DNA from 2 places in the Pectobacterium odoriferum genome. Region 1 is predicted to be linked to the other one. Evidence: predicted binding sites of a transcription regulator. Region 1 holds the regulator's gene; the other holds the start of a gene.

The links. The regulator Fur, encoded in region 1, represses iron uptake genes when iron is present. The targets are predictions, from matches to a motif close to ATAATAATGAGAACNACTATCAA.
Region 2: a site for Fur is predicted at 3,901-3,923, ahead of EO763_RS01800 (TonB-dependent receptor domain-containing protein). Genes of this name have one in related genera too.

What each region holds. Positions count from the first base shown of each region.
Region 1 covers NZ_CP034938.1:1,529,356-1,545,725, reverse strand. The annotation lists gene kdpE (two-component system response regulator KdpE) at 1-74, shown strand, start outside; gene EO763_RS06820 (EamA family transporter) at 157-585, shown strand; gene pgm (phosphoglucomutase (alpha-D-glucose-1,6-bisphosphate-dependent)) at 893-2,536, opposite strand; gene seqA (replication initiation negative regulator SeqA) at 2,584-3,117, opposite strand; gene ybfF (esterase) at 3,391-4,158, shown strand; gene ybfE (LexA regulated protein) at 4,449-4,730, shown strand; partial or broken gene EO763_RS23755 (methyl-accepting chemotaxis protein) at 4,863-6,529, opposite strand; gene fldA (flavodoxin FldA) at 7,416-7,943, shown strand; gene fur (ferric iron uptake transcriptional regulator) at 8,273-8,722, shown strand; gene glnS (glutamine--tRNA ligase) at 8,785-10,443, opposite strand; gene nagE (N-acetylglucosamine-specific PTS transporter subunit IIBC) at 10,634-12,130, opposite strand; gene nagB (glucosamine-6-phosphate deaminase) at 12,489-13,289, shown strand; gene nagA (N-acetylglucosamine-6-phosphate deacetylase) at 13,308-14,453, shown strand; gene nagC (DNA-binding transcriptional regulator NagC) at 14,549-15,772, shown strand; gene asnB (asparagine synthase B) at 15,976-16,370, shown strand, end outside.
Region 2 covers NZ_CP034938.1:390,756-407,125, reverse strand. The annotation lists gene parC (DNA topoisomerase IV subunit A) at 1-1,998, opposite strand, end outside; gene EO763_RS01815 (SUKH-3 domain-containing protein) at 2,211-2,714, opposite strand; gene EO763_RS01810 (hypothetical protein) at 2,750-3,400, opposite strand; gene EO763_RS01805 (DUF2314 domain-containing protein) at 3,450-3,785, opposite strand; gene EO763_RS01800 (TonB-dependent receptor domain-containing protein) at 4,038-6,440, shown strand; gene EO763_RS01795 (NAD(P)H-dependent oxidoreductase) at 6,835-7,416, shown strand; gene EO763_RS01790 (LysR family transcriptional regulator) at 7,457-8,353, opposite strand; gene EO763_RS01785 (LOG family protein) at 8,660-9,223, opposite strand; gene EO763_RS01780 (DMT family transporter) at 9,307-9,759, opposite strand; gene pyrE (orotate phosphoribosyltransferase) at 10,062-10,715, opposite strand; gene EO763_RS01770 (quinone-dependent dihydroorotate dehydrogenase) at 10,696-11,751, opposite strand; gene EO763_RS01765 (cysteine synthase family protein) at 11,748-12,767, opposite strand; gene EO763_RS01760 (M24 family metallopeptidase) at 12,780-13,985, opposite strand; gene EO763_RS01755 (NUDIX hydrolase) at 13,975-14,352, opposite strand; gene EO763_RS01750 (4-hydroxyphenylacetate 3-hydroxylase family protein) at 14,336-15,817, opposite strand.

The DNA.
Region 1 (16,370 bases):
AGCTGGAAAGCGATCCCGCAAGACCGCGCCATCTCTTGACTGAAACCGCTATCGGCTACCGTTTTATGCCGTAAAATCATCTTTCTGTATCAGGCGACGTCCGTGGAGAATCCCTCCCGCTGCACGCGCTTGTCTTTTCTTCAGGAATACGTCGTCATGAGTAGTTGGTTAATTTACGCTTTGCTGTCTGCTGTATGTGCTGCGATGGTTGCGATATTTGGCAAGATTGGTTTGCAGAATTTGGACGCCAATACGGCGACTGCGATTCGTGCCGTCATCATGGCACTTTTTCTGGTGGGCGTGGTGGTTGCGCAAGGTAAGCTGGCGCTGGTCGGTGAAGTTATTGCTAACAAGAAAGCGCTGTTGTTCATTGTGCTCAGCGGTGTCGCGGGTGCACTGTCGTGGCTATTTTATTTTGTCGCGTTGAAGAACGGTAACGTCGCACAGGTCGCGCCGATCGATAAACTCAGCGTAGTCTTCGCCGTCGTGCTGGCGGTCATACTGCTGGGAGAAAAAATTTCGCTGATGGCAGGAGCTGGCGTTGCGCTGATTTCTGTGGGAGCGTTGCTGGTCGCCTTGGGATAAAGGCGTTCTGCGTTTTCTGTCCGTACAAGATTAAAAAAGCAGACCGTTGAAAAACCTATTTGCCGAATGAAAACGGGAGTAACGGAATAGAAGAGTAAAGCGTTTGCGCCAGGGACAAAAACGTCAGGAACGTTTTTGAACGTCGCTTGCGACGGCCCTGAAAGGGTGAATCTCAGGGATGAGATTCATATCTGCGCAACTCGAGCTTACATGGACGTACTTGCAGCGTCTTTACGATCTATCCGTTACACCCGCTCTGCGGACTTTGTCAGCAGTCTGAAAGGCGCTGCAAGCAGCGCCTTTTCACTTATTTAGCCGTTGCGAGAACCGCGCTAACAATCTCTACCGCTTCTTTCTCGATACGCTCGCGGTGTTCCACCCCAAGGAAACTTTCACAGTAGATCTTGTAGGCTTCTTCCGTACCAGAAGGACGCGCGGCAAACCAGCCGTTCTCCGTCATCACTTTCAGGCCACCAATCGATGCCCCGTTCCCCGGCGCAGCGGTCAGGCGTGCGGTAATCGGATCGCCCGCCAGCGTGCTCGCCGATACCTGCTCAGGCGACAGCTTAGACAGCGCAGCTTTTTGTGCATGTGTCGCAGAAGCCTGAATACGGTTGTAGCTCGGCGCGCCAAAGCGCTGTGCCAGCTCATCATAGTGCTGCTGCGGGTTTTTACCCGTCACGGCCGTAATTTCCGCCGCCAGCAGACATAGAATAATGCCGTCTTTGTCCGTCGACCACGGCGTGCCATCGAAACGCAGGAAAGACGCCCCCGCGCTCTCTTCGCCACCGAAGCCAAAGCTGCCGTCATACAGGCCGTCAACGAACCATTTGAAACCAACCGGCACTTCCACCAGCTTACGACCCAAATCTGCCACTACGCGGTCGATCATTGCGCTGGATACAAGCGTTTTGCCGACGGCAACAGACTGCCCCCATAGTGGGCGATGCTGGAACAGATAGTTGATCGCCACCGCCAGATAGTGGTTCGGGTTCATCAGCCCTGCCGGGGTAACAATACCGTGGCGGTCATAGTCAGGATCGTTAGCAAACGCCAGATCGAATTTGTCACGCAGCGCCAGCAGCCCAGCCATCGCGAATTCTGACGAGCAGTCCATACGGATCACACCGTCGTGATCCAGCGACATAAAGCGGAATGTCTGATCGACGGCATCGTTCACCAGCGTCAAATCCAGCTTGTAGTGCTCTGCGATACGCTGCCAGTAGGCAATGCCAGAACCACCCAGCGGGTCGACGCCCAGCTTCAGGCCAGCGCGTTGAATCGCCGCCATGTCCACCACGCTAGCCAGCCCTTCGACATACGCCTGAACCAGATCCTGTTCATGGACGTGTCCGCTTTTCAACGCCTGATCCAGCGTAATACGCTTCACGTCACGCAGTTCATCCGCCAGCAGCGCATTCGCGCGCGTCTCAATGACGCTGGTGAGGTTGGTATCTGCTGGGCCACCGTTTGGCGGATTATATTTGATGCCACCATCTTCCGGCGGGTTGTGGGACGGCGTAATCACAATGCCGTCCGCCAGCGCACCGCCCTGACGATTGTGAACCAGTATCGCGTTAGACACCGCAGGCGTTGGGGTAAAACCATTATCCAACTGAACGATCACATCCACGCCGTTGGCAGCCAGCACCTCAAGCACGGAGATAAACGCTGGCTCGGAGAGCGCGTGAGTATCTTTACCGACATAGCACGGACCGCTGATACCTTGCTTTTTACGCTCTTCAGCAATCGCCTGCGCAATTGCCAGAATGTGCGGTTCATTAAAGCTATGGCGCCCCGCGCTACCGCGATGGCCAGACGTACCGAATTTCACCGCGTGCGCTGTGTTGCCGACTTCCGGGCGCAGCACATAATATTGTGACGTTAACTGTGCCACATTAATCAAATCGCTCTGCTGGGCAGGCTGTCCGGCCCTTGGGTGATTAGCCATTGGCGCTTCTCCCTAACGCTGTAGTTAGATAAATAGTTGATAAATAATTAGATGGTTCCGCACACTTTTTCTGTCAGTTCCGCTGGGAACTGCATCGTCAGCATGATGTGCTCAACCATGCTGCGTTTACGACCGGTATTCGTGTTGGTAATCACCCAGTATGGCGTGCCCGGAATATGTTTGGGCTTGGTGTGCGTGCCATGCTGAAGCAACGTTTGCTGGTCGCCCGCGAAATAAACTCGGGTGCGGCCATGAAGGGATTCTGTCGCGGCAGCAAATTCCTGCGGCGATAAGGTATACAGCGTGGACAGAACCAGCATAAAGCGGTTGATGGCTTTATTCTGTTCAGCGTATTCATCCGACAGCAGCAGCTCACGCAGGGTTCGTACCCGATCGCGCGGGCTCGGCGCAGCGGCAGGCTGAGACGTCGTCGTTGTTGCAACAGCCGCTGGCGTTGTGACAGGCTGCCCAGCGGTAAATTTCAGCATACGCCGTAAAATATCCGATGCGCTCTCACCAATATGCTGTGTGTGGCTGGCAATATAACGATAAAGCTCTTCGTCGACTTCAATAGTTTTCATCTTTATCCAGTGCTGTTTTTACCCATTACCATACAAATTACAGAGACGTTTCCCTTCTGTAACCCGACATCTATGGGTAGATGACTCAAATCAAAAGGATTATACAGGCGTTCAAACATTATCGAACAGCGGCATAGTGGGACAATAGCAAAAGTCAGACTATGCCCCAATGCCTTTCACATCCCTTCGAGTGGCTATACTGTTCCTTCAGCGACAACATTGATTCTAAAGTCATGATACCCTAAGCCCATGTCTCTCTGAATGAACTTCACCATGAAATTGAATCATCGCTGGCAAAATGCGCACCAGCCCACAGATAAGCTCCCTGTCGTCCTGATTCATGGCCTGTTTGGCACATTAGATAACCTTGGCGTATTGGGCCGGGATTTGCAAAATACGCATGACATTCTGCAAATCGATTTACGCAATCACGGTTTGTCGCCACGTTCATCGCAAATGAACTACCCCGCGATGGCGCAGGATGTGCTGGCATTACTGGATGAACTGAACATCGAACGCGCTATCGTTATTGGGCATTCGATGGGCGGAAAAGTCGCCATGGCGCTCAGCGCACTCATTCCCGAACGGTTGGACAAACTGGTCGCCATTGATATCGCGCCGGTGGATTATCAGGTGCGTCGCCACGACACTATCTTTGCCGCACTGCGTGCCGTAACGGAAGCGGGCGTGACATCACGCACGGAAGCGACAACACTCATGCGCCAGCATATAAAGGAAGACGGCGTGATTCAGTTTTTGCTGAAATCCTTCCAACAGGGAGAGTGGCGTTTTAACGTACCCGTTTTGTGGGATGAGTACGAAAACATCGTGGGTTGGCAAGAGGTTCCGGCTTGGCAAGGGCCAATCCTATTCATTCGCGGCGGCGATTCTCCCTATCTGGACGATTCCTACCGCGATTCGCTATTGCGTCAATTCCCGGCGGCGCGTGCGCATGTGGTCAGCGGTGCAGGTCACTGGGTTCACTCAGAAAAACCCGATGCGGTTTTGCGCGCTATTCACCGTTTTCTGGACACGAATTAACCAGACGACACTGACACTGGCGGATTCATGATAACGGCGGCAGTTAACCGTTGTCGCCGCCAGTGCGGCTAGGGTATGATGGCGCCCGCAGTAGAGGGACGGCTGATTCAGCCACAAGCATTGTAACCACTTCATCAAAATGCACGCATAACTTCCCGACATGTTTCACAGATAGAAAACCGCCACCTGACAATCCTGTAGCAGGGTGAGAATAGGCATCGGTTTTATCTTTTGAACAAGACGGACAGCGCGGTGTATTTTGGTCCGAATACCTTGCAGTATCATTACTTATGGCAAAAGAACAAACGGATCGCACCACGCTGGATCTGTTCGCAGACGAGCGTCGTCCGGGCCGCCCCAAGACCAACCCGCTCACGCGTGACGAACAACTAAGAATTAACAAGCGTAATCAACTACGTCGCGACAAAGTTCGTGGGTTGCGCCGTGTTGAATTAAAGATTAACAGCGACGCCGTCGATATTCTGAACAGCCTTGCTGAAGAGCGAAACATTAGCCGCAGTGAATTGATTGAAGAGATGCTGCTGGCGCAGTTGGCCGAACAGCAGTCCTGATTGACGTAACCGGCTATTTATATAACGTAGTACTCACATAACTTAAACATTCACATCTTGTGCGGCGCCATTTCTGACGCCGCCTGAACGTTTACCCAAGATTAAACACGCTATCTCAGATTAAAACGACGCTTAGAATTTTTCCCAGTTGTCGTTACTGGGTGGTAGCGCTTTGCCGGCACGCGGGGCAATCGCCGGCATTTTCTGCACCGGTTTTGCCGCCACTTGCAGCCCTGACTGCGTATCGGACAGTTGGAATAGCGACACCGTCTGGTTCAACAACGCCGCCTGCTCTTCCAGCGACAAGGCTGCTGACGAGGCCTGTTCAACCAACGCGGCGTTTTGCTGCGTTACGCTGTCCATTTCCGCCACGGCCTGACCCACCTGTGCAATCCCTTTGCTCTGCTCTTCCGATGCCGACGCAATTTCACCCATGATATCTGTTACGTTGGTGACCGCACGGACGATATCCTGCATGGTGTCACCGGCATCGCTAACCAGATTGGAGCCGGTATCTACACAGCGAACAGACTCAGAAATCAGCCCTTCAATCTCTTTCGCCGCCTGCGCACTGCGCTGCGCCAGACTGCGGACTTCGCCCGCCACCACGGCAAACCCACGGCCTTGTTCACCCGCACGCGCCGCTTCTACCGCCGCGTTCAGCGCCAGAATGTTAGTCTGGAACGCAATGCCGTTAATCACGGTGGTGATCTCTGCGATTTTTCTTGAGCTGCCGGAGATTTCCGCCATGGTTTTCACCACGTTCTCAACGATTTCACCGCCCTTCTTCGCCGTTGTCGAGGCTTGCAATGCCAGTTGGCTGGCGTGGTTGGCGTTTTCGGCGTTCTGTTTCACCGTCGCCGTCAGTTGCTCCATGCTCGCTGCGGTTTCTTCCAGCGCAGAAGCCTGTTCTTCGGTACGTGAAGACAGATCGTTGTTGCCCGCGGCAATTTCAGAAGCGCCCTGATAGATGGAATCCGTGCTGTTTCTGATCGTGCTAACCGTGCTAGCCAAACTCCCCTGCATTTCACGCAGCAGTGGGAACAAACGACCCACGCAGTTGTTACCGAAGTCCAAAATCGGCTTGCCCAGGTGGCCGGAAGCAATCACGCTAAAGTGATAGCGCAGATCGTTTAACGGACGAACCAGACACACCACCAGATAGCGGTCGGTCAGGAACAGCATGATCAGGCCGATAACCAACCCGCTCAGCAAAATGTTCTGTCCAATCGTGGTGATTTGTTCAAAACGAACACCTGCGGCATCGAATTTTTCCGCGCTGGCGTTACTGAATGCGGAAAGAGAAGCGCCAAACTGACGACTCAATGGCGGCACAACGTTTTTAGCCTGATTTTGGTAGTCATCCAGCGCATTGGCAACAGCCTTCTGATAAAGCGGTTCAACGCCCTGAACAACCAGGTTATTCCAGTCACGGCTAACGGCCTGTACCAGCGCAGCATCCAGACCCGCATGATCGATAGCATTAAACGCCACCAAATCAGATTTCAGTTTATCCAGCGCAACAAGTGCAGAAGCTTGCTCTTTATCTGCGGTGGCATTATCACCGCTGCGACGCGCGTCAACTGCACGCGCCAGACGGGTTACCATACGGAAATATTGATCGTTACCCTGGTTGATAAAATTCATGTTCTGAACCAGCAAGGTGCTGGTTTTCGAGGTCGCCGTCATCTCTTTAAAAGAGAACATGGTATATATTGATACGCCCCCCAAAGAACACAAAAAATGCCCAGCACCCATAGCATAGCGGTTCTAATGGCAATATTTTTTATAAGTTTCATAGCTCACTCCAAATCAGGAAAATGGTTAAAAAGATTTTTATCGCTAATCAACCGATATGAATCAGAAAATTCACACCATGAAACAAGCCACTTCTCCCTAGCGTTCACATTTCACCGAGTTGAAAACTCAAAAATCACGCTAACTCATCGGCTAAATACAGAGAATGTTTAGCGTTCTCGCTATATTTCTTAATATAATTTTTCATACTGAGAATAAACCCACTTATTTTTATAGATATAAGTATTTTAATCATAGCGTTGCACGCAAATGCCCCGCGCGCCCACGCCCTGCGTGCGTTGGCATGGATAGGCTATTAGGCGAAAAGGCAATTTGAATGAAATTTAATTTTATTCTTTAACATCAAAAGAATAAAACCATTTCTTACATGCTTGCATCGTTTCAGCTGCAAATGGTTATAATTCTTATTCCCGTTCATTAGGAATATTCCCGCGAACTGTTACAGGTTTTCAATTCTATAAAAACATTATCTTTTGTACGCATTTTAATTCCCACGAATAGCAATGTACCGCTCCGTGATTTTTATTCCTCACAAACAGAAGTCTGCTTTTAATTACAATCGAAACAAACCATAAAATAAAAAGCATATTCATAAAAAATGAAACGCCGTTATAAGTAAATAGCCGCAACTGTATTAAGGGAATGTGCGCATAATCTCAGACGATAACATAATCCCTATTCATTATAGGGAATTTAGCATCAGCAGAGATGCTTTCATTTTCTTACTTACCTTCGCATTTCATACGCTCTTGATTTACGCATCCTTACCGATACGAGTTTCTCCCGATGTGAGTGTCTGTTACTATTAACGGATAAGTGGGTGAAATATTACACCATACCATTAGGAATCAAGAGGTTATTCAATTCATGGCACTCATCGGAATATTCTTTGGCAGTGATACTGGCAACACTGAAAACATCGCCAAAACGATTCAACAGCAGTTAGGCACCAACGTTGCTGATGTTCATGACATCGCCAAAAGCAGCAAAGAAGACCTCGAAGGTTTCGATATTCTGCTGCTGGGTATTCCAACCTGGTATTACGGTGAAGCTCAGTGCGATTGGGATGACTTCTTCCCGTCGTTGGAAGAAGTGGATTTCACAGGAAAATTGGTTGCCCTGTTTGGCTGCGGCGATCAGGAAGATTATGCAGAATACTTCTGTGATGCCATGGGCACCATCCGTGACATTATTGAGCCTCGCGGCGCGACGATTGTCGGCCACTGGCCAACAGAGGGCTATTACTTTGAAGCTTCTAAAGGTCTCGCCGACGACAATCACTTCATCGGCCTGGCTATCGATGAAGACCGTCAGCCTGAACTGACCAGCGAACGCGTGACAACGTGGGTGAAACAGATCAGCGATGAGCTGAACCTGCAAGAACTGGTTGGCTAAGCCATTTTGGCTCTGATAATCCCTATCAGAGCCAAAATAGCATTGATAGGTAAAACCTTTCATAATAATTGATACATTTTTTTAACTTCTATCAGTAAACCTGTACAATAATCCCATCGGCTTTGTACGTGCATCATCATTTCCTCATTCATCAACAACGAATTGCGTTGTATACCAATAGTGTGAATGGGGACAATATTGTTAACATTCGCTTGTTTTCATTTTGTATGCGCGGTTCTATAATTGAGACGCTTTTGCATTTTTTGAGCCGACCGATGTCATAGGCTAGGCAGCCTCCATTGATAAGTAAGCAACAGGATTAAACCCGCATGACTGACAACAATACCGCATTAAAGAAGGCCGGCCTGAAAGTCACTCTTCCAAGACTGAAAATACTGGAAGTGTTACAGGACCCTGTCTGCCATCACGTCAGTGCGGAAGATTTATATAAGAAACTGATTGATATGGGCGAAGAGATTGGTCTTGCTACCGTCTATCGCGTACTCAACCAGTTTGATGATGCGGGTATCGTAACCCGTCATAACTTCGAAGGTGGCAAATCCGTCTTTGAATTGACGCAGCAGCATCATCACGATCACTTAATTTGCCTCGACTGTGGCAAAGTCATTGAATTCCGCGATGAATATATCGAAGCACGTCAGCGCGAGATCGCAGAAAGACACGGCATCAAACTGTCCAACCACAGTCTGTATCTCTATGGGCATTGCAGTGAAGGGGATTGCCGAGAGGATGAAACCCTGCACGATTCCACACGATAAATCGACCGCATAAAAAAATAAAACCGCCGAGGCGGTTTTATTTTTGTCTTCTACTGGTGGCCTTAGCCTACCCAGGTATCTCGCAGTCCAACCGTACGGTTAAACACCAGATGTTCTGCACTGGAGTAAACACGGTCAGCACAGAAATAGCCTTCACGCTCAAACTGATACGCTTTCTCTACTTCCGCCTGCGCCAGACTCGCTTCCACAAAACCTTGCGTAATTTTCAGTGAGTCTGGATTAATCGTCGACAGGAAGTCGTCCGCCGCCCCCGGATTGGCCACACTGAACAGGCGATCGTACAAGCGGAATTCTGCTGGTACCGCGTGTGCCGCAGAAACCCAGTGGATAACGCCTTTCACTTTACGGCCGTCAGCCGGATCTTTGCTCAGCGTTTCCGCATCATAGCTACAGTAAATCGTGGTGATGGTGCCCTGCTCATCTTTCTCAATGCGCTCTGCTTTGATCACATAGGCATTACGCAGACGCACTTCTTTACCCAGCACCAGACGCTTGTATTGTTTGTTGGCTTCTTCACGGAAGTCGGCGCGATCGATGTAAACTTCGCGGCTAAATGCGACCTGACGTGAGCCCATTTCCGGCTTGTTCGGATGGTTTGGCATCGCGACAAACTCTTCATGCTCGGCGGGCAGATTCTCAATCACGACTTTGACCGGATCCAACACGGCCATTGCACGCGGAGCATTCTCATTCAGATCGTCACGGATACAGGACTCAAGCGCGGCCATTTCCACGTTGTTGTCCTGCTTCGTTACGCCAATGCGCACACAGAACTCACGGATAGATGACGCGCTGTAACCACGACGGCGTAAACCAGAGATGGTCGGCATACGCGGATCGTCCCATCCTTCAACGACGTTTTCCACAACCAGCTGATTCAGCTTACGCTTGGACATAATCGCGTATTCGAGATTAAGGCGGGAGAACTCGTACTGACGCGGGTGACAAGGAATGGTGATGTTATCCAGCACCCAGTCATACAGACGGCGGTTGTCCTGGAATTCCAGCGTACACAGCGAATGCGTGATCCCTTCCAACGCATCGGAAATGCAGTGGGTGAAGTCATACATCGGATAGATGCACCACTTGTTGCCCGTCTGGTGATGATCGGCAAATTTAATACGGTACAACACCGGATCGCGCATCACGATAAAGGACGATGCCATATCGATTTTTGCACGCAGACAGGCTGTACCTTCCGCAAATCCGCCGTTACGCATTTTTTCAAACAGCGCCAGGTTTTCCTGCACGGTACGATCGCGGTAAGGGCTGTTTTTGCCCGGTGCCGTCAGCGTACCGCGGTATTCACGGATCTGCTCGGGCGTCAGTTCATCAACGTAAGCCAGCCCTTTACCGATCAGCTCAACCGCATAAGCGTGCAGTTGATCGAAATAATCAGAAGAATAGCGAACGTCGCCGCTCCATGAAAAGCCCAGCCACTCGACGTCACGTTTGATCGACTCAACGTATTCGATATCTTCTTTTACTGGGTTGGTGTCGTCAAAACGCAGGTTGCATTGCCCCTGATAGTCACGCGCGATACCAAAATTCAGGCAAATAGATTTTGCATGCCCAATATGCAGATAGCCGTTCGGCTCTGGCGGGAAACGCGTCTGAATATGGTCATGCTTACCGGACGCCAGATCTTCATCGATAATCTGACGGATAAAGTTGGTTGGGCGGGCTTCAGCCTCACTCATTCTTCATTCCTCAATGCTAAAACGACGTATAACCGACAATGATCCAACAAGCTACGCTGGGAAACAACCGTTAGTTTCATTTAATTATTCATAACGAAAAAAAAGGGCGAGATTGCTATCTCGCCCTATCCATGTCATCGGTATAACACCACGTTAAACGATCAACATCGTCATATTACGCCTTGTCATACTATATCTTTTCATACTCAGCTTTCAGCGCGGTCGCTATCGATTCAGCCTGTGTGCCTACCACAATCTGCACACTCTGCTTATTCAGACGAATAACGCCCGCCGCACCAAGACGTTTTGCCTGTACATCATCAACTAGAGAGGAATCAGCCACGTTTAAACGCAGACGTGTGATACAGGCATCAATGCCCGTCAGATTGGCTTTTCCGCCCAGCGCCTGCAAATAGCCTCGCGCTAACACAGCTGCATCGCTTGATTTCTCGCCCGAAGATTCCGTACTCACGTCATAGCCATCAGCTTCGCTACCGCTCACAGCCAGTTCACGCCCCGGCGTTAACAGATTGAAGCGAGTGATGGTAAAGCGGAACACCACATAGTAAATGACGAAGAATACCAGTCCCTGTGCAAGCAGCATGTACCACTGAGTAGCCAGCGGGTTACGTGAGGACAACACCATATCCACCAGACCCGCACTGAAACCAAATCCGGCAATCCAATGCATGCTGGCCGCGATAAAGACGGAAAAACCGGTCAGCAGCGCATGCAGGAAATACAGCACTGGCGCGACAAACATGAAGGAGAATTCCAGCGGCTCGGTGATCCCGGTAAAGAAGGAGGCAAATGCCGCTGCTAGCATAATCCCGGCCACTTTGCTTTTGTTTTCAGGGCGCGCGCAATGATAAATCGCCAACGCAGCTCCCGGCAGGCCGAACATCATAATCGGGAAGAAGCCCGCTTGATAACGTCCGGTGATCCCCACGACAGCTTTGCCAGAGTCGATAGACTGTTGTCCAGCAAGGAAGTTAGGAATATCGTTGATACCCGCGACATCAAACCAGAACACAGAATTCAGCGCATGGTGCAATCCAACAGGAATCAGCAAGCGGTTAAAGAAGGCATAAACCCCTGCGCCAACCGAACCCAACTGCTGAATGTGTTCACCGAACGATACCAGCGCATTGTAAATCACCGGCCAGATGTACATTAAAATGAACGCGACCAGAATCATCAGGAAAGAAACCAGAATCGGCACCAGGCGGCGTCCGCTGAAGAACGACAGCGCCTTGGGCAACTCAACCTGACTGAAGCGGTTATACAGTTCGGCGGACATGACACCGACCAGAATCCCGATGAACTGGTTTTCAATCTTGCCAAATGCAGCAGGTATCTGTTCAACAGGGATCCGTTGGATCATGGCAACAACGGCCGGCGAACACAGCGTGGTCAGCACCAGATAACCGACAAAACCGGTCAATGCCGCCGCACCATCTTTATCTTTCGACATACCATACGCGACACCGACGGCAAACAGCACCGCCATATGCCCGATAATCGCCTCACCTGATTTGATGAGGAGTGCCGCCAACGCGTTCTCGCTTCCCCAGCCAACCGGATCAATCCAGTAACCTATCCCCATCAGAATAGCGGCAGCAGGCAGCGTCGCGACAGGCACCATCAATGCCCGACCGACTTTTTGTAAATAGCTCAGAGTACTCACTTTTTCCTCTCTTACCTTTGCGAGGTAATGAAATGTTGTGGGGCAAACAAACCTGCCAATAAATTTCACTGCCGAAGAACGTCGCTGTCGAAAAATGCCATTGTCGAAAAAATGTGGCAGCGGTGGTTCTTAGGGGGAGTGTAAGAAAAATAATTCGCTACACAAATTAAACCCCGTAATTATGTGATAAAAATCACCAAAAAACTGCATACAAAAAGTTTATACCTGAATAAAACCCTAACTTATTTCAAGATTAAAAAAAACGGAGTAGACTAATTTTAATGCATATACAAAACGCGCCGCTGGCGCGATTTACGCAATAACATATTTAATTCCACTAAAAATCAGGAGAGCGCTGATGAGACTCATTCCTTTAACCAACGCCGCCGACGTCGGAAAATGGGCCGCCCGCCACATCGTTGAGAAAATTAACGCTTTCAAGCCCAGTGCAGGTCGCCCTTTTATTCTGGGATTGCCGACAGGCAGTTCGCCTCTGGAGGCCTACAAATCGCTGGTCGCCATGCACAAGGCGGGACTGGTGAGCTTCAAACACGTCATCACCTTCAATATGGATGAATATGTCGGTCTGCCGACCGATCACCCAGAAAGCTATCATACCTTCATGCATCAGAATTTTTTCAATCACGTTGATATTCCACGTGAAAACATTAACCTGTTGAACGGCAACGCAGAAGACATCACAGCAGAATGTCGCCGCTATGAAGAGAAAATAAAGTCCTACGGGAAAATTCATCTTTTCATGGGCGGCGTGGGCAATGACGGACATATCGCCTTCAATGAGCCCGCCTCCTCTCTGGCTTCCCGCACCCGTATTAAAACGCTGACGGAAGAAACCCGCATCGCGAATTCCCGTTTCTTCGGCGGGGACGTCAGTCTGGTGCCTAAATTTGCCCTAACCGTGGGCGTCGGTACGCTGCTGGATGCCGAGGAAGTGATGATTCTGGTGACCGGTCGTAACAAGGCACAGGCACTACAGGCTGCGGTAGAAGGCAATGTTAACCATATGTGGACCATCAGTTGCCTGCAACTTCACGCCAAAGCCATTATGGTTTGTGACGAGCCTTCAACAATGGAGCTGAAGGTAAAAACCGTTAAATACTTCCGTGAATTAGAAACGGAAAGTATGAAAAATCTCTAACCGATGCGGGAGTCGATGATGTACGCGTTAACCCATAGCCGGATTTTCACCGGCCATCAGATTCTGGATAATCACGCCGTCGTGATTGCCGATGGGCTGATCGAACGAATCTGCCCACTTGCCGAACTTCCTGCTGGCATTGAACAACACGACCTAGGCGGTGCATTCCTCGCCCCGGGGTTTATCGATCTCCAGTTGAACGGCTGCGGTGGCGTGCAGTTTAACGACTCGCTGGACACGATTTCCGTCAAGACATTGGAGATCATGCAGCAGGCAAACGAGCGTTCAGGCTGTACCAGTTTTTTACCTACGCTGATTACCTCCAGTGATGTATTTATGAAGCACAGCATCAGCGTGATGAGAGACTGGCTGGCACAGAATCAGCATCAGGCGCTTGGGCTGCATCTCGAAGGTCCGTGGCTGAATGTGCTAAAGAAAGGCACGCATGACCCTGCTTTTATCCGCAAACCCACGCAAGAGTTGGTCGACTTTCTGTGCGCCAACGCGGATGCCATTACGAAAATCACGCTGGCACCGGAAGAAGTCGAACCGTCGGTTATCCGTCAGCTAACGGCCGCGGGCATTATCGTCTCTGCAGGGCATTCCAACGCCACCTGGGAACAGGCTAAGCAGGGTTTTTCCGCCGGTATTCGTTTCGCTACCCACCTGTTCAACGCCATGCCGTATCTGACCGGCCGAGAACCTGGATTGGTCGGCGCGATTTACGACGCTCCGGAAGTCTATTGCGGTATTATCGCGGATGGACGACACGTTGACTGGGCCAATATTCGCAACAGTAAACTCATCAAGGGCGATAAACTGGTGCTGGTGACCGACGCCACGGCACCGGCCGGTGCGGATATTGACCAGTTCATTTTTGCTGGTAAAACCATATACTACCGCGATGGTATTTGTGTCGATGAACACGGCACTCTGAGCGGTTCGGCACTGACCATGATCGAAGCCGTACGCAATAGCATCGAACACGCGGGTATCGCGCTGGATGAAGCAATTCGGATGGCAACGCTCTATCCCGCTCGCGCCATCGGCGTCGATAAACAGTTAGGCAGTATTGAAAGCGGTAAAGTGGCCAACCTGACCGTCTTTGACCGTGACTATCACATTCTCAAGACGTTTGTTAACGGTAATCCTGTTTGGGGATAAAACGAGAAACGCCTTGGGGTAAAGCGGAAATACGTTGGGTAAACTGCGATGAGGTTTACCCAACGTTGAGTTAAACCTAAGCGAGTAACTTCTTAATGACCACAGGCGGACAAGCGCAGATAGGGAATGTCGATCTGGTTAAACAATTAAACAGTGCGGTGGTTTACCGCCTGATTGACCAGCAGGGTCCGATCTCACGAATTCAGATAGCAGAACAGAGCCAGCTTGCCCCCGCCAGCGTCACCAAAATCACCCGCCAGCTTCTGGAACGTGGGCTCATCAAAGAAGTCGATCAGCAAGCTTCCACCGGCGGCAGACGCGCCATTTCGATTATCACCGAAAACCGCCCTTTCCATACCATCGCCGTACGTCTTGGCCGTTACGACGCCACTATTGCGCTGTATGATTTGCAGGGAAAAGCGCTGGAAGAAGCGCACTACGAACTGCAAGAAAAAACGCAGGAGTCGCTGGAAGCCGCACTCTTTCAGGCCATCGGCGGCTTTATTGCCAGCCATCAACGCCGCATTCGCGAGCTCATTGCGATCTCCGTTGTGCTACCGGGGCTGGTTGATCCCGTTGCGGGCATCGTCCGCTATATGCCGCACATCAGCGTGGATAACTGGCAACTGGTCGAAAACCTGCAACGCCAATTCAATGTTACCAGCTTTGTCGGTCACGATATCCGCAGCCTGGCGCTGGCAGAACACTATTTCGGTGCCACCCACGATTCGCTGGATTCTATTCTGGTACGCGTCCATCGCGGCACAGGCGCAGGCATTCTCGTCAACGGGAAAATTTTTCTTGGCAGTAACGGCAACGTGGGCGAGATAGGCCATATTCAGATCGATCCGCTCGGCGATCGCTGCCACTGCGGCAATTTTGGCTGTCTGGAAACCGTCGTCGCCAACGCTGCCATTGAACAGCGCGTACGACACCTGCTGGGACAGGGCTACCCCAGCAAGCTTTCTACCGATAACTGTACGATTTCTACGATTTGCAAAGCGGCAAACCGAGGTGATGCCCTCGCCCGTGAAGTTATCGAACAGGCTGGGCTCAATCTCGGCAAAGCACTGTCCATCGCGATCAATCTGTTCAATCCTCAGAAAGTCGTGATTGCCGGTGAAATTACCGAAGCAGAAAAGACGCTACTTCCTGCAATTCAACGCTGCATCAACACGCAAGTGCTGAAAGAATTTCGTCATAATCTGCCGATTGAGGTCTCCAGCCTCAACCATCTTTCTGCTATCAGCGCGTTCGCGTTGGTCAAACGGGCGATGCTAAACGGTGTGCTGCTACAGCAATTGCTCGAAAACGCCTGATTCTCTTTCTGGCCGGATTATGTAATCACTAAAAATCCGGCCTTTCCCTTCTATGAATTTGACGAATCAACACCAAAAAACCGCATAAATTAACGAAACACCATGTCGATGGCTTTTTTCATTAAATAATATTGAATTCCTATGGCACTTTGATGCTAAATCAATGGCACTGAGTTCGAATCTGTCATTACTGGGAGTCATGTATGTGTTCTATTTTTGGTGTGCTTGATCTGAAAAGCGATCCTGTTGAACTGCGTAAGAAAGCGCTGGAATTATCCCGTTTGATGCGTCACCGCGGGCCAGACTGGTCCGGCGTGTATGCCAGCGACAAAGCGATTCTGGCTCACGAACGTCTGTCTATCGTTGACGTCAACACGGGTGCACAGCCGCTTTACAACGCCGAGCGCACCCACATTCTGGCCGTTAACGGTGAAATTTATAACCATCAGGCATTGCGTCAGCAATACGGTGACCGTTACGCGTTCCAGACTGGCTCCGACTGCGAAGTGATTCTGGCGCTGTATCAGGAAAAAGGCGCGGCATTCCTGGATGAACTGCGCGGTATGTTCGCCTTTGCCCTGTATGACAGCGAAAAAGA
Region 2 (16,370 bases), 1.1 Mb from region 1:
CTGTGGCAGATCGGAGACAGGGAACAGCAGCATTCTGCCTGCGGCGGTGATCGCCATCAGCAGGTTATCGTCGCCGTTGATCTCGATCGGTGCCAGCGCCTTCGCATTATCCGGCAGCGTAATAATCGCTTTACCCGCGCGGTTACGCGCCACCAGATCGTTGAAGGTACAGACGAAGCCGTAGCCCGCATCGGATGCCATCAGCAACGACTGATCGTCCGCGGCCATCAGCACCTGTTCAATCGTCGCGCCCGGCGGCGGCGTGAGTTTACCCGTCAGCGGTTCGCCCTGACCACGTGCAGAAGGCAGCGTGATCGGATCCAGCGCATAGCTGCGACCAGTGGAATCAATGAACACCACAGGCTGATTGCTCTTGCCTTTAGCGGCGGCGCGGAAGCTATCGCCCGCTTTATAACTCAGTCCACTAGGATCGATGTCATGCCCTTTCGCGCTACGTACCCAGCCCATTTCTGACAGCACAATGGTAACCGGTTCGGACGGCACAAAGTCGTGCTCGCTCATCGCTTTCGCTTCGCCACGTTCACGCAGCGGAGAACGACGATCGTCACCATAGGCTTGCGCATCTGACTGAATTTCTTTCTTAATCAGGTTGCTGAGCTTACGATCGGATGCCAGCAGCGCTTGAAGCTGATCGCGCTCTTTTGCCAGATCGTCCTGCTCACCGCGGATTTTCATCTCTTCCAGCTTGGCCAAATGACGTAATTTCAGCTCTAGGATCGCTTCAGCCTGTGTTTCACTCAGGCTGAACTGGCGCATCAGAACGGGCTTCGGCTCATCTTCCGTGCGGATGATATGAATGACTTCATCAATATTCAGGAACGCGATCAGCAAGCCTTCAAGGATATGCAGGCGCTTGAGCACTTTTTCCAGACGGTAGTTCAGACGGCGGCACACGGTGTCGCGACGGAAGACCAGCCACTCGCTCAGGATCTCGACCAGCCCTTTCACACTCGGACGGCCATCCAGACCGATCATGTTCATGTTAACGCGATAGCTTTTTTCAAGATCGGTCGTGGCGAACAGATGGTTCATCACCTGATCCATATCGATCCGGTTCGAACGCGGCACCAGCACCAGACGGGTTGGATTCTCGTGATCGGATTCATCGCGCAGGTCTTCGACCATCGGCAACTTCTTCGCGCGCATCTGGCTGGCAATCTGCTCCAGCACTTTGGCACCGGAAACCTGATGCGGCAGCGCGGTAATCACGACATCACCGTCTTCTTTCTTCCAGACCGCACGCATACGCACGGAACCACGGCCATTCTGGTAGAGTTTACGCACTTCATCGCGTGGCGTGATGATTTCGGCTTCCGTCGGGAAATCCGGCCCTTGAACATGCTGCAACAACTCGTCCAGCGAGGCCTTTGGGTTTTCCAGCAGCATCACTGCGGCGGCGGCGACTTCACGCACGTTGTGCGGCGGTATGTCCGTCGCCATCCCAACGGCAATACCGGTGGTGCCGTTCAGCAGAATATTAGGCAGACGCGCAGGCAGCATCTTCGGCTCTTGCATCGTGCCGTCAAAGTTCGGGGTGTAATCGACCGTGCCCTGCCCGAGCTCGGACAGCAACAGTTCTGCATATTTGGACAACCGCGATTCGGTATAACGCATGGCGGCGAACGATTTCGGATCGTCCGGTGCCCCCCAGTTCCCCTGACCATCCACCAGCGGATAGCGGTAAGAGAACGGCTGCGCCATCAGCACCATCGCCTCATAGCAGGCGCTGTCGCCGTGCGGATGGTATTTACCCAGCACGTCACCCACGGTACGGGCAGATTTTTTAAATTTGGCGCTGGAATTCAGTCCCAGCTCGGACATCGCATACACAATGCGACGCTGCACAGGCTTCAGGCCATCGCCAATGAACGGCAATGCCCTATCCATGATGACGTACATGGAATAATTTAGGTATGCATTTTCGGTAAACGTGCGCAGCGCAAGGCTTTCTGCGCCGTCATGAGTCATCTCACTCATTTATCTCACTTCCCTCACATCGCGGCGCGATGGTTACGCTTTCCGGCACGCCATAGCGGCGGTATGTTTGGCGGGAATAGTACCTTATCTGATGAGGTGATGTCACAGGGAACCATTCACAGGAAATCGCGCCACAGAGAACACTGTCGTCTCAGAAAATCATCACACCGGACGATTATCGGTGTGAACCAGACAGTTGCCAGAGAAGGTGGCTAGCGGTAGCGATGAACGCTCGGATGATCTGCGGTAATCGTTTCGCCATACACAGAAATTGACGGCTGGTCTGGTCGCAGCATCGGTTGCCCCTTGCAGCCCAGCAGAATGCGTTCAACGGCGGCACCGAAAGTTGCCCCTTCAAACCAGAATGCATCATGGATAAAGCTCATCCCGTAGCAGGCTCCCGTGCTATCCATCAGCAGAGCACCGTGAGAATGGTGGGTTTCACCGACAAGAATTAACGTCGAGCTCAAAATACCTTGCCACTCGAGCAGCGTTTCATCGTCCTGCAAATCCTCACTGCCGCCAAAAGCGATGTCGCCACTGGCACATGCTTCTCCTGTGCCACACTGCCCGACCGTCAGCCCACTGAACGCGCGCAGGATAGCGAAAGCCGGATGGTTCTCCGGCACAAACGGCGGAATTGATTGTGCTTCAGCACGCGGCCAGCCTGCCGCGTGAAACAGTGGAAGAACGGATTCAGGTATTTCAATCGACATCGTGGGTCATCTTGCAGTAGCAGCGAAGGAAAAAGTCAGCGTGTATTTCGCAGTCGCTGACGAATAGCGCGTATTGCGCTCATCCTTATCGTGTCATTGGGCGGAGCCAGATCGTTCTGGTTTGCCAGCAGATCCAGAGAGGATGAATCGCCAACGCCACGCAGCGCACAGAATATCAGTAAGGTCTGATGTTCCGTCGTCGCCAGCGGTAACAGCCGCATCAGGAAAGTGCGAACGGCGGTTGCCTGCTCATCCGTCGCCACAACGCTGCCTTTGATGCTCAGGAGTAAGTTAAAGGTAGAAGTAAGACGCCATGCCGTGTCGGGTGCCTGTTCAGGAGCCTGCATGACACCAGCAAAGAAAGCGATCAGCGCATCCACCGCGGCATGAGACCGAAGCTCTTCCAGTAGGTCAATCACATACGCGACATTGTCGGGTTCAGCCACCAACACGCCGAGTGCTTCAATCCCTTCCTCGGCATAAGCGCCTGCAATTTCAGCCCATTTCGCTAACGGAACAACGTGTGTACCGTCGGGCAAGTACGGTGAGTGAGACCAGTTAAACTCAGCGGATAGCCGATTAAGCTCATCGCGCAACCCCGGCAAGCGCGCTTTCGCCGCCGCAAGAATATGCTCGACTTCCAGCGTGTTACGCCGAGCCTTCGACCTAAGTGCAGCAATCTTCATCGACAAATACCCTATCAACCATCAGAACAGCGCACGGATAGCAACGCGGCTAGCCATCTTTTCCATAGATACCAATTACGTGGCGAGCCTGAAACATCACAATCTGGCCGCACCGCACGCAGTCACTTCCCGTGGGGTCATTATCTAAAACACCTTCGTAAAACGCGTGATGCTTTTTCGTCACTCTGACCCACATCCTTTCCACCGATAGCTCATCCGCGCCTGCGGTTTTTTCCATACGGAAAATCAATTTAACAAAATCGTCGGGTGCTAATGATTCACGCACCGCATTGTCTGGAATCCAGAATGAGTCCGGGTACTCGCGGTTAAGCGCTTCGCCATCGTCCAGCTCGTAGCAGTCAGTTTCGTAAGTCGGTAATTTCATTACGCCTCATTGATACATCGCGCATACACCGCCGCGTCAGTATTGATAGCACACATACCGTTTCATTAAGAATTATTCATCATCGTTGCAACAACAAATGATAATGCTTAGCATATTGATAATAATTATCATTTCCACATGATAATTAATGTTATTCGACGCCTTGCATTTCCTTTGCAGACGTTAGCTACCAGCACGCCATGTTTCCCCCAACGCCGCTGGCCAGAACAACCCTTATAGCAGAGTATCATTATGTTAATTAACAAGAATTTAAATAAAATTCTTCTCACCGGCATCTTGACTGGCGTCGCGCTGAACAGCATGGCAGCGGATAGCACCACGGGCAACAACGCACTCAGCGGGAAGAATCCAGACAGTTCGGCGGCAAAAACGGGACAGACCGACGACGTGATGATAGTTAACTCGCCGAAAATCGAGAAAAAAGCGGGTTCAAGTACGACGCTAACAGCCGCAGACATGCAAAAAGAAGGCGGCAACAATTTTGGCACCATCATGCGTTATCAACCTCTGGTGAGCGCAACAGGTTCCAGCGGCGGCAGCAATACAGGGAAAAGCGGCTTCGACCGCGGCGGTTACACGGGCTATAACATTCGCGGCATTGAAAGCAACCGTGTGGCGATCGATACCGATGGCATCGCCCTGCCCAATGCCACGGGCCGTAGCTACGCTAGCCGTGCCGGATTCAATACGTTCGGTATGGGACGCGACTATATCGATCCTTACCTGTACAGCAGCGTCGATATTGAGTCAGGCGTCACCTCCGCAGAAAGTACTGTCAACGCACTCGGAGGCAGCGTCTCCTTTCGACCAAAATCTGCCGATAATTATCTGAAAGCAGGCAAGCAGGACTACTTTGGTTTCCAGAGTGACTACGATTCCGCCAACCATGGTTGGCATAATGGCATCACCGCTGCAGGCGGTGATGACGAACTGCGCGGCATTGTGGTGCTCAGCCGCCGCGACGGCCAGCAAACGCGTAATAACAGCGACGAGATCGCCGCTTACCCCGCCAACTGGCACTCTAACGCCATTTTGGCGTCCGGTATTTGGCAGGCCAACGACGAACATCAGCTCACTGGTACGCTGGATTATTACCATAAAACCAATCATACCCATTATGACTACTGGGGGAATCTGCCAAGCGGTAACAACACCATTTACGGCACGGCGCAACAGAGCAGCGAGACACGCCGCTGGACCGCCAGCCTGAAAGATCGCTGGACGCCCGTCAACAACACGCTGGTCGATTTGGTTGATAGCCGCATTTACTTCCAAAACAGCGAATCACACGACAATACCTGGCTGCCAGCAACCACGGGGATGGCGGCGGCAGATAGCCACCGGGTCTATTCCGACTACAATGTCACCACCTACGGATTCGATACCCATATGGTGAAAAGCTGGGATCGCCACGAGTTCAGTTGGGGTCTGAATGCCAGCCAAAGCAAAACAGAGCGTCCGTTCAGGCAATCGCCTAACCAAACGGGTGCGAATAACATCATGCAGCCAGAAGCCGATAGCAACAGCTACACCGTTGGCGGCTTCGTGCAGGATACCGTGACGTGGGATCTGGCGGGGCACGCTTTCTCGGTTGTTCCTGCCGTACGCGCCATTCATCAACGCACCAAACCGACCAATACGGTTCGTCTGAGCGGTGACGGCAGCGTCATCAATGAATCCGATGTCAACAAGCTGTACGGCAAAGCCAACAGTGATACGCAAATCCTGCCTTCTCTGAGCTTCCTCTATGACATCACCCCGACGCTGACAACCTATGTGCAGTACCGTCGCGGCGCGCAGTTCCCGGATGCCAGCCAGCTTTATGGCAGCACCAACCTTGACGCCAACTATGCCGGGCCGTCCCAGTATGCCTTTATCGGCAATAGCGACCTCAAAACGGAAACCAGCAACAACGTAGAATGGGGCTTAAAAGGTGAAGCGACGGAGGGAATCACCTTCCGTACCGCGCTGTTCTACAACACGTATAAGAATTTTATCGCCAACACCCGCTACCGTCGTAGCGCTAACCCCGATAAATTTACCAATGTTCCAAGTAACATCAGTACGATATATCAGGCGGAAAACCGCGATAAGGCTTATATCTACGGCGGCGAAGTCAGCAGTAAAATACAGCTAGGTACCTGGTTCCCGGCTGTTGATGGGCTCAGCACCACGCTGGCCTTTGGCTACACCAAAGGCCAATCGCAATCCCGCTACCTCGGCGACCGCTATGTCGACCTCGACAGCGTTGCCCCAATGAAAGCCGTGGTAGGTATCGCCTATGACGATCCTTCCCAACGCTACGGTGCTGCCCTGACCTCCACCTTCCAGAAAGGGAAACAGGCCAAGGATACCAGCCGCGAAAGCTATACCAATGCGGGTAATGCGATCCCCACTTCTAACACAGAGTATATGCGGATTCCCGGCTATGGCATGGTTGACCTGACGGCTTACTATCGCATCAGCAAGAACGTGAAAGTTAACGGTGGCGTGTATAACCTGACTGACCGGAAATATTGGGATTATCTCAGCAGTCGCCAGATTGAAACCAACGATCGGCAGGGACAGTATGACCGCGCACTCTCCGTGCAGCCTGGCCGTTCCTTCCAACTGGGTGTGAATGTAGATTTCTAATCCGCATCACTCACGCTGTCATTGAACAGGCGATGCCTCATTCGGGCATCGCCACCACTCAGACAAGAATGCGTACCATAATGCCAAGCGTTTAAGCATCGAGATACTCGGGGTGACCACAGGGGTGAGGCGTCCCTACTGGGAACCTCCCCCTGTGTTTCCCCTAATAACGGGCTTAAGTGAACAGCATCAAGAACGCACACCACGGCTTTCTTGCCTTTTTATTTTCCTCGATACGCTTATCCCGCCGCATTATTTCAATATGGTGTCTTCTTACCCTTGATTATTGATATTCAGTCAACAGTGTTATGCGCTAGCGCACATTTTTCTGCACCGCTCTCTCCTCTAGACTACGCCCAACATCTTCGTTGATAACCGATTCGAGAGCAGACCTATGCAGAACATTTTGCTAATTAATGCAGGCAAATCATTCGCCCACTCCAAAGGGGAGTTGAACCATACCCTTACCGATACCGCAGCCAGTTTTCTGCGCGATAAAGGCCACGACGTCCGTGTGACAGTCGTGGACAACGGCTATGATATTGAACAGGAAATTCAGAACTACCTGTGGGCAGATACTATCATTTACCAGATGCCGGGATGGTGGATGGATACGCCGTGGATCCTGAAGAAATATATCGATGAGGTGTTTACCGCCGGTCACGGTTCACTTTACGCCAGCGATGGCCGCAGCCGTTCGGATGCCAGCAAGAAATACGGTTCTGGGGGATTGTTGCAGGGTCGGAAATACATGCTGTCTCTGACGTGGAATGCGCCGCTGGAGGCCTTCGAGGATCCTGAACAGTTCTTCCACGGCGTGGGTGTGGACGGCGTGTATCTGCCGTTCCATAAAGCGAACCAGTTCATCGGGTTATCCCCACTGCCGACCTTCATCTGCAATGATGTGATGAAAGCACCGGACGTCCCCACTTATCTTGCAAATTATCGCCAGCACCTGGACGAACACGTTTCCTGATCGGCGTATTACTCGCCTCTCTACCGCTGTGGGTCACGCCTCACAGCGGATTTTCCGTGAGCTTTTCGCTCATAAAATCGAGAAAACAGGTAATACGCGCCGCCAGTTGGCTATTGCGATAATACACCGCGTAAACCGGCAGGCTGGCTTCCAGCGTTTCCCCAGTAAGGATCGGCACCAGCCGCCCCGCCGCCAGGTCGTCACGGATCAGGAAGTGAGACATACGCACAATCCCTTCGCCTTGCAGCGCAAGCTGACGCAATATCTCACCGTTTGATGCCAACAGCACCGGCGTGATGGGGTAGAAATCCTGCAGGCCATGCCGCAGCGGCCAGTGGTTCAGCGACTCCGACTGAGTAAACCCCAGACAACGATGACCGGCCAATGACTCGACCGTCGCAGGTGTACCATGCTGTTCTAAGTAGTCAGGGCTGGCGACGATGTGCAGCTTGCTTGCACCAAGCGGGCGGGCATGAATGGTAGAGTCTTTGAGCATGCCGATGCGAATCGCGATATCGGTATGTTGCTCCAGCAAATCAATAATGAAATCGTTGGTATTGAGTTCAAGAACGATCTTGGGATAACGGCGGCGAAATTCCGGCACCAGAGGCACAATCACATGCTGCATAAACGCCGAGCCCGAATTAACCCGCAGCCGTCCACTCGGTTGCTCATGGCGCAGCAGCACCTGCTCTTCGGCATGTTCCACCGCGTGAATCACGTCACGGGCGTGCTCAAGAAACATCATGCCTTCTTCGGAAAGCGAGAGACGTCGCGTTGTACGATGCAACAACGTCGTACCCAGCTTATCCTCCAAGCGCCGCAGCGCCCGGCTAATGCCCGACGTGGTTTGCCCAAGCTGTTCCGCGGCTGCTGTGATCGAACCGGTGTCGATCACCACCACAAAAGCCTGAAGTTCCTCAAGCGTGACTTTCATAAGCGAATATACCTGCTATGGTGAAGTCTGTTTATTCAGACGCTACACCCGTCATACGTCAAGCTGCATGTGTGTTGGCTGCACTGACTCACCCGAATCATTTACTTAAAATAACGCCATTCTTGTAAACCAATAGGCTTCATTCAATTTCAGCGTAAAACATTCAAAGGCCACCATAAATACGTGGCCTGAATCAGGAGAGCGATAACTACAAAAGGAAAAATCGGTAATACTCTCACTCACTTTCATCGTGAAAGGATGTTCAACATGTACGGGGATAAATCCGCACCATGCCTTTTTACATTTCTAGCGCTGCCATTTCGGCTTTGGCGGAATATAGGATAACGCTTTCTGAAGAAGGTCTTCGGGATCATGCGAAACAATCAGCATTTCAGAGTACTCCCGCTTCATGAAACCCTTACTGATCATCTTATCAATGAAGGCTAACAATTCATCGTAATAGCCGTTTATATTAAGAAAAGCACAGGGTTTATTGTGCAAACCAAGTTGTGCCCATGTCCAAACCTCAAAAATCTCCTCTAGCGTACCCGCTCCCCCAGGTAAAGCGATAAAGATATCAGCATGCTCTGCCATTAATGACTTTCTGGCATGCATATCTTTAACGACTTTAAGCTCATGCACTTCACGGTGGGCCAGCTCATGATCAACTAAGGATTGGGGCATGACGCCGATAACATGAACACCTGAAGATATCGCGGCGTCAGCGAGTGTTCCCATCAATCCAACTCGCCCACCGCCATAAACCAGGTCAACCTTTTCCCGAGCCATTGCTAAAACCAGGCTTTCAGTTTTTCTTACATATTCAGGATCTGTTCCGTGACTAGAACCGCAGAAAACAGCTGCTCGCATATTTGACCTTATTTCATCGTAATTATCGTTCTGTTAACAATAGTATTTATTAACATATCCAATTTATTTTTATGCCTTATAAATCAACTAGTTTTTAGATTAACGCATAATACCCCAGCTAAAACTAATAATACGCCGACCAGTCGCATTGGTGCAATGTCTCGTATAGGCAGTCCAAGAAGCCCGAATTTATCCAACAGTAAAGACATCGATATCTGTCCAAAAATGACCAGTGAAATCATGGCGGCGATGCCCAACCGGGGTGCAAGGAATGTTGTGCCAAAGACGAAAAATGCCCCCAAAAGCCCTCCTGATAGTAACCCTATACTGCTATGACGTAATTGAATCAATTGATTCCAACGTTCTCCCGATGCCGCGCATAGAAAGAAAAGACATAGAGTGCCAACAATAAATGAAACTAATGAGGCAAGCATCGTACTGCCGCCCAGTATAGATTTCAGTTGATTATTAACAGCCGATTGGGTCGCTATAGCAATACCTACGCTTACCGCTAAAAAGTAATAAATAAAGTTCAAGTTAGCTCCTATTAATTATGTTAGATATTTATTCCATCCTCGATCATAGCGTTAAGTTTAAAATAAGCAGTTATAACAAGGTGCTTAGGCGAAATGGGTGAAACCCGTCATTAGCTATCCTGGTTGGGTAAAGGCAATACCCCTTACCCAACCGAATAGGCTTTCTACTGGTAACACGGCTTTCCAGAATGATTCTTGTAATATGTTCAGATAAATAGTTAGCATTATCTGTATTCGATTATCGCCGATTTTTAACCCATTAAAGCTCGATATCGTAAATTCTGAAATTCCTTTTCAGAATATCAACACGTAGCACCATATTTATTGAGGTAGATCTGGATAGCATCGATTTTTTCTTGCTCTTGACCATTTTGCTGTAAACAACGGATAACGTGTTGAATGGTAGTGATAGAAAAAATAGTCAACCCTAAGCGTTCCATAGCAGCTTGTAATGCGGATTTCTCCGTATCCAGAGCGTATTCCTGACGATCTAATGCAACGAGATAAGCCAAAGGCTGTCCGCCTTGCGAACGGATTATCTCTATTGTGTCATCGATCGTCATTCCAGAGGTTATGACATCATCAACAATCATTACACTGGCGTTTGACAATTTCTCACCCACCAGAAGACCACCATCACCATATGACTTCACTTCTTTTCTATTAAAGGAATACTTAACTTCATAGTCGAAGTCACGTTGTAAAGCCAGAGCCGTCGCGACGCCCAACGGAATGCCTTTATACGCAGGCCCAAAAATTATATCGGGGCTCAAATTATTTTCCATAATAAATCGCGCATAAAAATGAGCGGTTTTATTTAACAGGCTAGCGCTGGATAATTTCCCAAAGTTAAAAAAGTAAGGGCTGATTCTAGATGACTTAAGCTTAAACTCACCGAATTCTATTACCTGACTATCAATTAAAAATTGCGCAAACTCATCCTGAGTGTTTTTCATAATATGAACCTATTACTTGACTGATCGTTTGGAATCCATCCTGCTTCATAAGATGCTCAATTTCAGATAGCATCTTCGGCAAAATGGCTGGACCTTCATAGATGAAGGCGGTGTATATTTGGCAAAGGCTTGCGCCTAAACAAAGACGTCTATAAGCTTCCGTACCACTATCAATGCCACCTGAAGCGATAATAGGTTTGTTGTGACCAATCGCATTAAAGACCCTCATAAGCATATCACGCGATCTTTCCTGTAACGGCTTACCAGACATACCGCCAGTTTGTAACTGTGGAGGGACCGCTGAAAAGTTATGCCTGCTAACGGTTGTATTACTCACAATGAGCCCATCAACTAAAGAGCTAGCCAGATAAGTAAGCAAGTTGGCTTCATCATGCGGATTCATATCGGGAGAAAGTTTGATGAGAATCGGACAGTCTATCCTTCTACCCAACCTCAACTGGTGTAATCTTTCTAACAGTGGATCAATGGTTTCAGCATGCTGTAAATCCCTTAATCCTGGGGTATTAGGCGAAGACAGGTTAATCGTTAAATAGTCGGCATAGTCTATTAACGTCTCCGCAGCGCACATGAAATCGTCAAGATAGTCTACAGAGTCCTTATTTTTTCCAATATTAACACCTAAAATAACGTCTTTTTTATGCTTGGCTAAACGCTGCTGGGCATATAACATGCCTTTAGAATTAAAGCCATAACGGTTGATGATGGCGCCCATATCTTTCAAGCGAAATAAACGTGGGCGGGGATTACCTGGCTGGGGTTTCGGCGTTATTGAGCCAACCTCAACAAAACTAAAGCCTAATTTACCCAGAGAATTATAAACCTCCGCATCTTTATCAAAGCCGGCACCAATACCTAAAGGATGAGCGAATTTTTTATTCCATATTGTCTGAGAAACTCCATCAGGTATAGTGATACGGCTTTCACATGGAAAATGACTCAAGCTAAAAACAGCAAGATGATGCGCAGTTTCTGGTGGAAGTCGGAGTAATGTTTTTCGACAGAATTCAAGAATCATTTTTCGGTTACCAGATTATCCTGAAATTCATTCAAGCTGATTTTTATTTGATTTTTTAATTGTTCAGCTGTCAGCAATTTTACATTTTTAGCTTCAAGCCAAGAATCATCATAAAATTGCTCAAGATAATTCACACCAGAGTCTGGTGCAATTGCCATGACCGAATTAAATTCAGGAAGCTGTAAAGCCATCAATGCTGAAAATATAACCACACCAGAAGAACCACCCAGCATAAGTCCGACATCTTTTGCGAGTAATCGACATAATGATATTGCATTTTGATCGCTAACGCTGTGGAGAAAATCAAATAAATCGAGGTCGGTGTTATCCGCTCGCCAGCTTAATCCCAGTCCGTTTAATAAGTAAGGATGGAAAGGTTTCCCAAAGATTGCCGATCCTGCAACATCACATGCCATAAATCGAACATGAGAGTGAACAGCCTTTACTCCCCTGGTAATTCCACCAAAATGTCCTCCCGTACTCACTGAACCAACTAACATGTCTACAGGGATTTCAAGGAATTCTCTTGCCGTGACTGCTTCATGAAATTCAGGATTATCTGGATTATCATACTGGTTGGTCCAATATGCACCGGGATGCTGATTCAGTAATGCTTTAACTCTCTCAATTCTAGCCTTTTGATATCCGCCAGAGGCATCAGGAGTCTCTACCACTTCCACTTCAGCGCCAAAAGCGGTAAACCAATTAAGTGAATTCTTGCTAACTTTTGGATCGACAACAATGATGAGATGAAACCCCATACTGGCGCTGAGCATGGCAAGAGATTTTCCCAAATTACCCGATGTTGATTCAATGACAATACCACCAGGTCGCAACTTACCGCTTTCAAATGCTTTATTAATCAATCCCAATGCAGTACGGTCTTTTATACTGAAATTTGGATTGAACTGTTCAAGTTTAATCAAAAGCTTTTTATTTTTTGGAACTAAAGGATGTTCAAGAGAAAAAACGGGGGTATTTCCAATCAGTTCACTAACATTAGTCACTGTATGCATATTCATATTTCCTTATAGAATTTTTAAGTTAGGCGCTGGGTTAGAAGTTAAAAAATGGTTGCCGGAAACGCCGACCAAAAGCGGATCTTCTATATGCAAGGCACCCATTCCAAATTCGTAGTAAGGTGTTTCAACTGACAAAACCATTCCTTCTTGTATAATATTTTCGTCAGAGGGACTTAATATTGGGAATTCATAGGGTTCTAAACCAATTGCATGCCCAACATGATGACGACGATATTCAGAAAAACCGGAACGGTGTACAACGTCCATAATATGGAAAAACACTTGCTTTCCTGTTTGCCCAGGCCGAATAAAATCAAGTGCCGATAACATTCCATTTTGCAGTGCCTGATAGCGCTTTTGTATAAAGGGCTCAACGCGTTCGATTGCATATACACGTGCAATATCGGACCAATAGCCTTGATAAACTGCGTCAGAATCAAACCAAAGAAGATCGCCTGATTCGAGACACCATTTTTCATTTTGTCGCCTCTGCCCACCGACTGCCGCTCGACCCACTTTAAGCATCGTCAAGGAAGGAAAAGCCCCTCTTTTTACAAGCGCCTGATTAAACCAACTTGCTATTTCAGCCTCATTAGAGCCTCTGCGGACTAACTTTATCGTCTCATAAATCGCCGCTTCATTAATCAAGGCCGACGTTGTCAGCATATCGACTTCTTTTGGTGTTTTACGCCCCCTTGCCTGACGTATGCCCTTAGATACGCCGCACCATTTAATACCGGGCAAGCTATTTTTAAGATAGTCCAGGGTCTGCAATGGCATACCATCTTCATCAAACCCGATACTGTTTATGTCACCATAATCCCGTATTTTGTAAATCAGCTTTTCTAAGGCTTCAGCAGGTGATGCCTTAGATAACTCGACATGACTAAGCTTCAGGAGTGCAGCTTCATCTTCGTTTAAGCAGGTTTGGCCATCATATTCACGGTAAAATGTCCCGTAAGGCTGAACATGTTGGACGGGAACATCCGCATCAAGCACCTGATCTATTTCGCCAATCGAATGCACGATGCTTACAGCACCGATGTCATACCGATGAAGTAATGCGTAGCATTGCCCATGGTAGGGATTCAACGTTTTAACAACGGGTGAAAAACCCGTGAAATAGTGAACATTTTCTTTGCTTGATCCGATTAATAAATCTATTTTTTCCCGTTCAAAAAGATCTCGGACTTGAGCCGTATCATAAGCCATTGTTAATAACCTTGAGCGTTTTCACGACAGCCGGAGCCATGAGTTCCGTGTCAGAAAGAGAAAACCATCCCAACTCACTGATTTCAGCGCATGGGGTGACTGGCGGTAAAAATGAGATGGTAAAAATGGACAGATGAACGCTATCGCTACCATCATGATTTGGTCCGGTTACCGTGGTCAGAAACGTCAATTCGGATGCAGTAACAGTTAATCCGAGTTCCTCTTCAAGTTCTCGTATTAATGTTTCTTTAGGGTTTTCCCCCGGTGATATTTTTCCACCAGGAAAATACCACACCGTATTATCCCGAACACGAACCAGCAACACTTTGCCTTGCTTGATATATGCCAAGCTAGCACAACGAATCATGATAAATTCTCTTGATATTATCGAGGTGCTTAAATAATTCACCTTTCGGGTAATTTAAATAATGCATTGCAGCTATTCTGATAGGGTCACCTGCATGATATTTTTCATAAACCATTTGCCTTTGCCCAAAACCATCGCCACTCAGATCCCAGGCTAAGTTCAGGAGAAAACACCTATCTTCAGCACTTATATTTTTATTTCTTAATGCTTCTTTAAGAATCGGTCCATTGTTATTTTCAAAATCCCCATGATGAGGGACAGCAAGCATTGAGCCCGCAGAGAGAGATTGAATGATATTCACCATCCGATGATACCACTTAGGAAAATGGTATCGGATGGCCTGAATAGCGTGAATACTCGGATTTAAAAGGTCGTTTTCTAAGGTTGCATCTTCTTCAGCCAACAAGATCGCGCCACGGACTAACTCCAGACTTGAAGTCATCTCTCCGAGTTGTTCTTGGACATTCAAGAAACTACCCAAGCCCATTTTATTAGCCAGTTCAATCGCAACACCGGTTAATAATTCAGCTTTGGCAAGCCCTCGAACAATTCCCTGATGCCCGTTATGGTTTCGGATTCTTGTCTTGTCATAAAATGAATTCGATTTTTCTACATCCCTGAAGACAAAGACATCACTCCACGGAATAAATACGTCCTCGAAAACCATATACGCATCCGACTCATCAAAAAGATTTGAAATTGGATGATCTAACAGGTTGTAACCATTATGGTTCAGAGGCTTTCGACAAATGAGCTTCACGCCCGGTACCGTAACCGGTACGGCAAATGCGAGGGCGAAATCCTCATCACCAGAGATCAATCCTGGCATATTAAAGACTAAGAGCTCATCGGCAATTGGAGCCAACGTCACTATCATTTTAGCACCGCGGACAACCATTCCTTTTGCATCATGGGAAATACAGCGAACCCCACAGTATTTGTTTTCTTGTAACCCTAGCTGAATACCCCTATCAATCTGAGGGTTAATTGCGCCGTGGCCTACAAACAAATTTTCATTTCGGCATCGTTCATAGTATTTGACTGCATTACTAGAAAAATCAGCGTATTGCCCCGCTCCAAGGACATGGGAATTTGTTGCCATAGCAGCTAAAGCACTATTGATGAAGTCCGGTGTTCTTCCCAACATACCAAATGATAAATCGGCAATGGCTTTATAACTTTTTCGCTTTCTCGCTAATTCCTCTCTGGTTTTAGGAGCAAGTGTACTGATATGATAATTTCTACCATTCTCTTCATAAGTGAACCGTTCAGGCTGCAACTCCTGAAGTTGATAGAATTCGGCAATGCTATCAATTGCACCTTGAAATGATGGTTCAGTAGATACGTCAGATATCAATTTAGAATCAATATAAACCTGCCGCGGACTTTTCAATCTGCGTAAATAATCTTCCTTTAACATAACAGCATCCTGATTAGCAATTGTCTGAAATAATTCTTCCTTCATTAACCCCTAGGGTATGAAGTTCATTTTTTATCAATTTGAAAAAATCCTTACCACTTCCTATATAAAAATTGGATAATAAAAAGTGAGACTGACTAATTTTTTCGACTGTTTTTTTTACAAACGATATGTCTCGATCTGCGTAACGACTGTGCATCGTGCTGAAATGGAAATTTTCATTTGAATCGAACATGTCATGAATATCTTTGTCAGTAAAATAATGATAGGAAGCTATGTAAATCCTAACCAAATACGTTTTATCGTTTAATTCTACCGCGTCGATCTGGCAGGGTTTTATTTTTATTTTTTGACTCAAAAATGACATAGTTTAGGTACTTTACCGTTTTTAAAACTAAAATAAATTATCTAATAATTAACAATGAAATTAATTAATAGTTGTTATTTCCATTATCGTCTCCCTGTTATTTACAGATCCAATTCATAAGACATATTTATAAATTACAAACCAATTTGAGTGAATCAAATTTAATTGATTTAAGTGCTATATAGGTCACATTTTTATTTCAATAAAAATGCAAACCAACAAAGGAAAAGC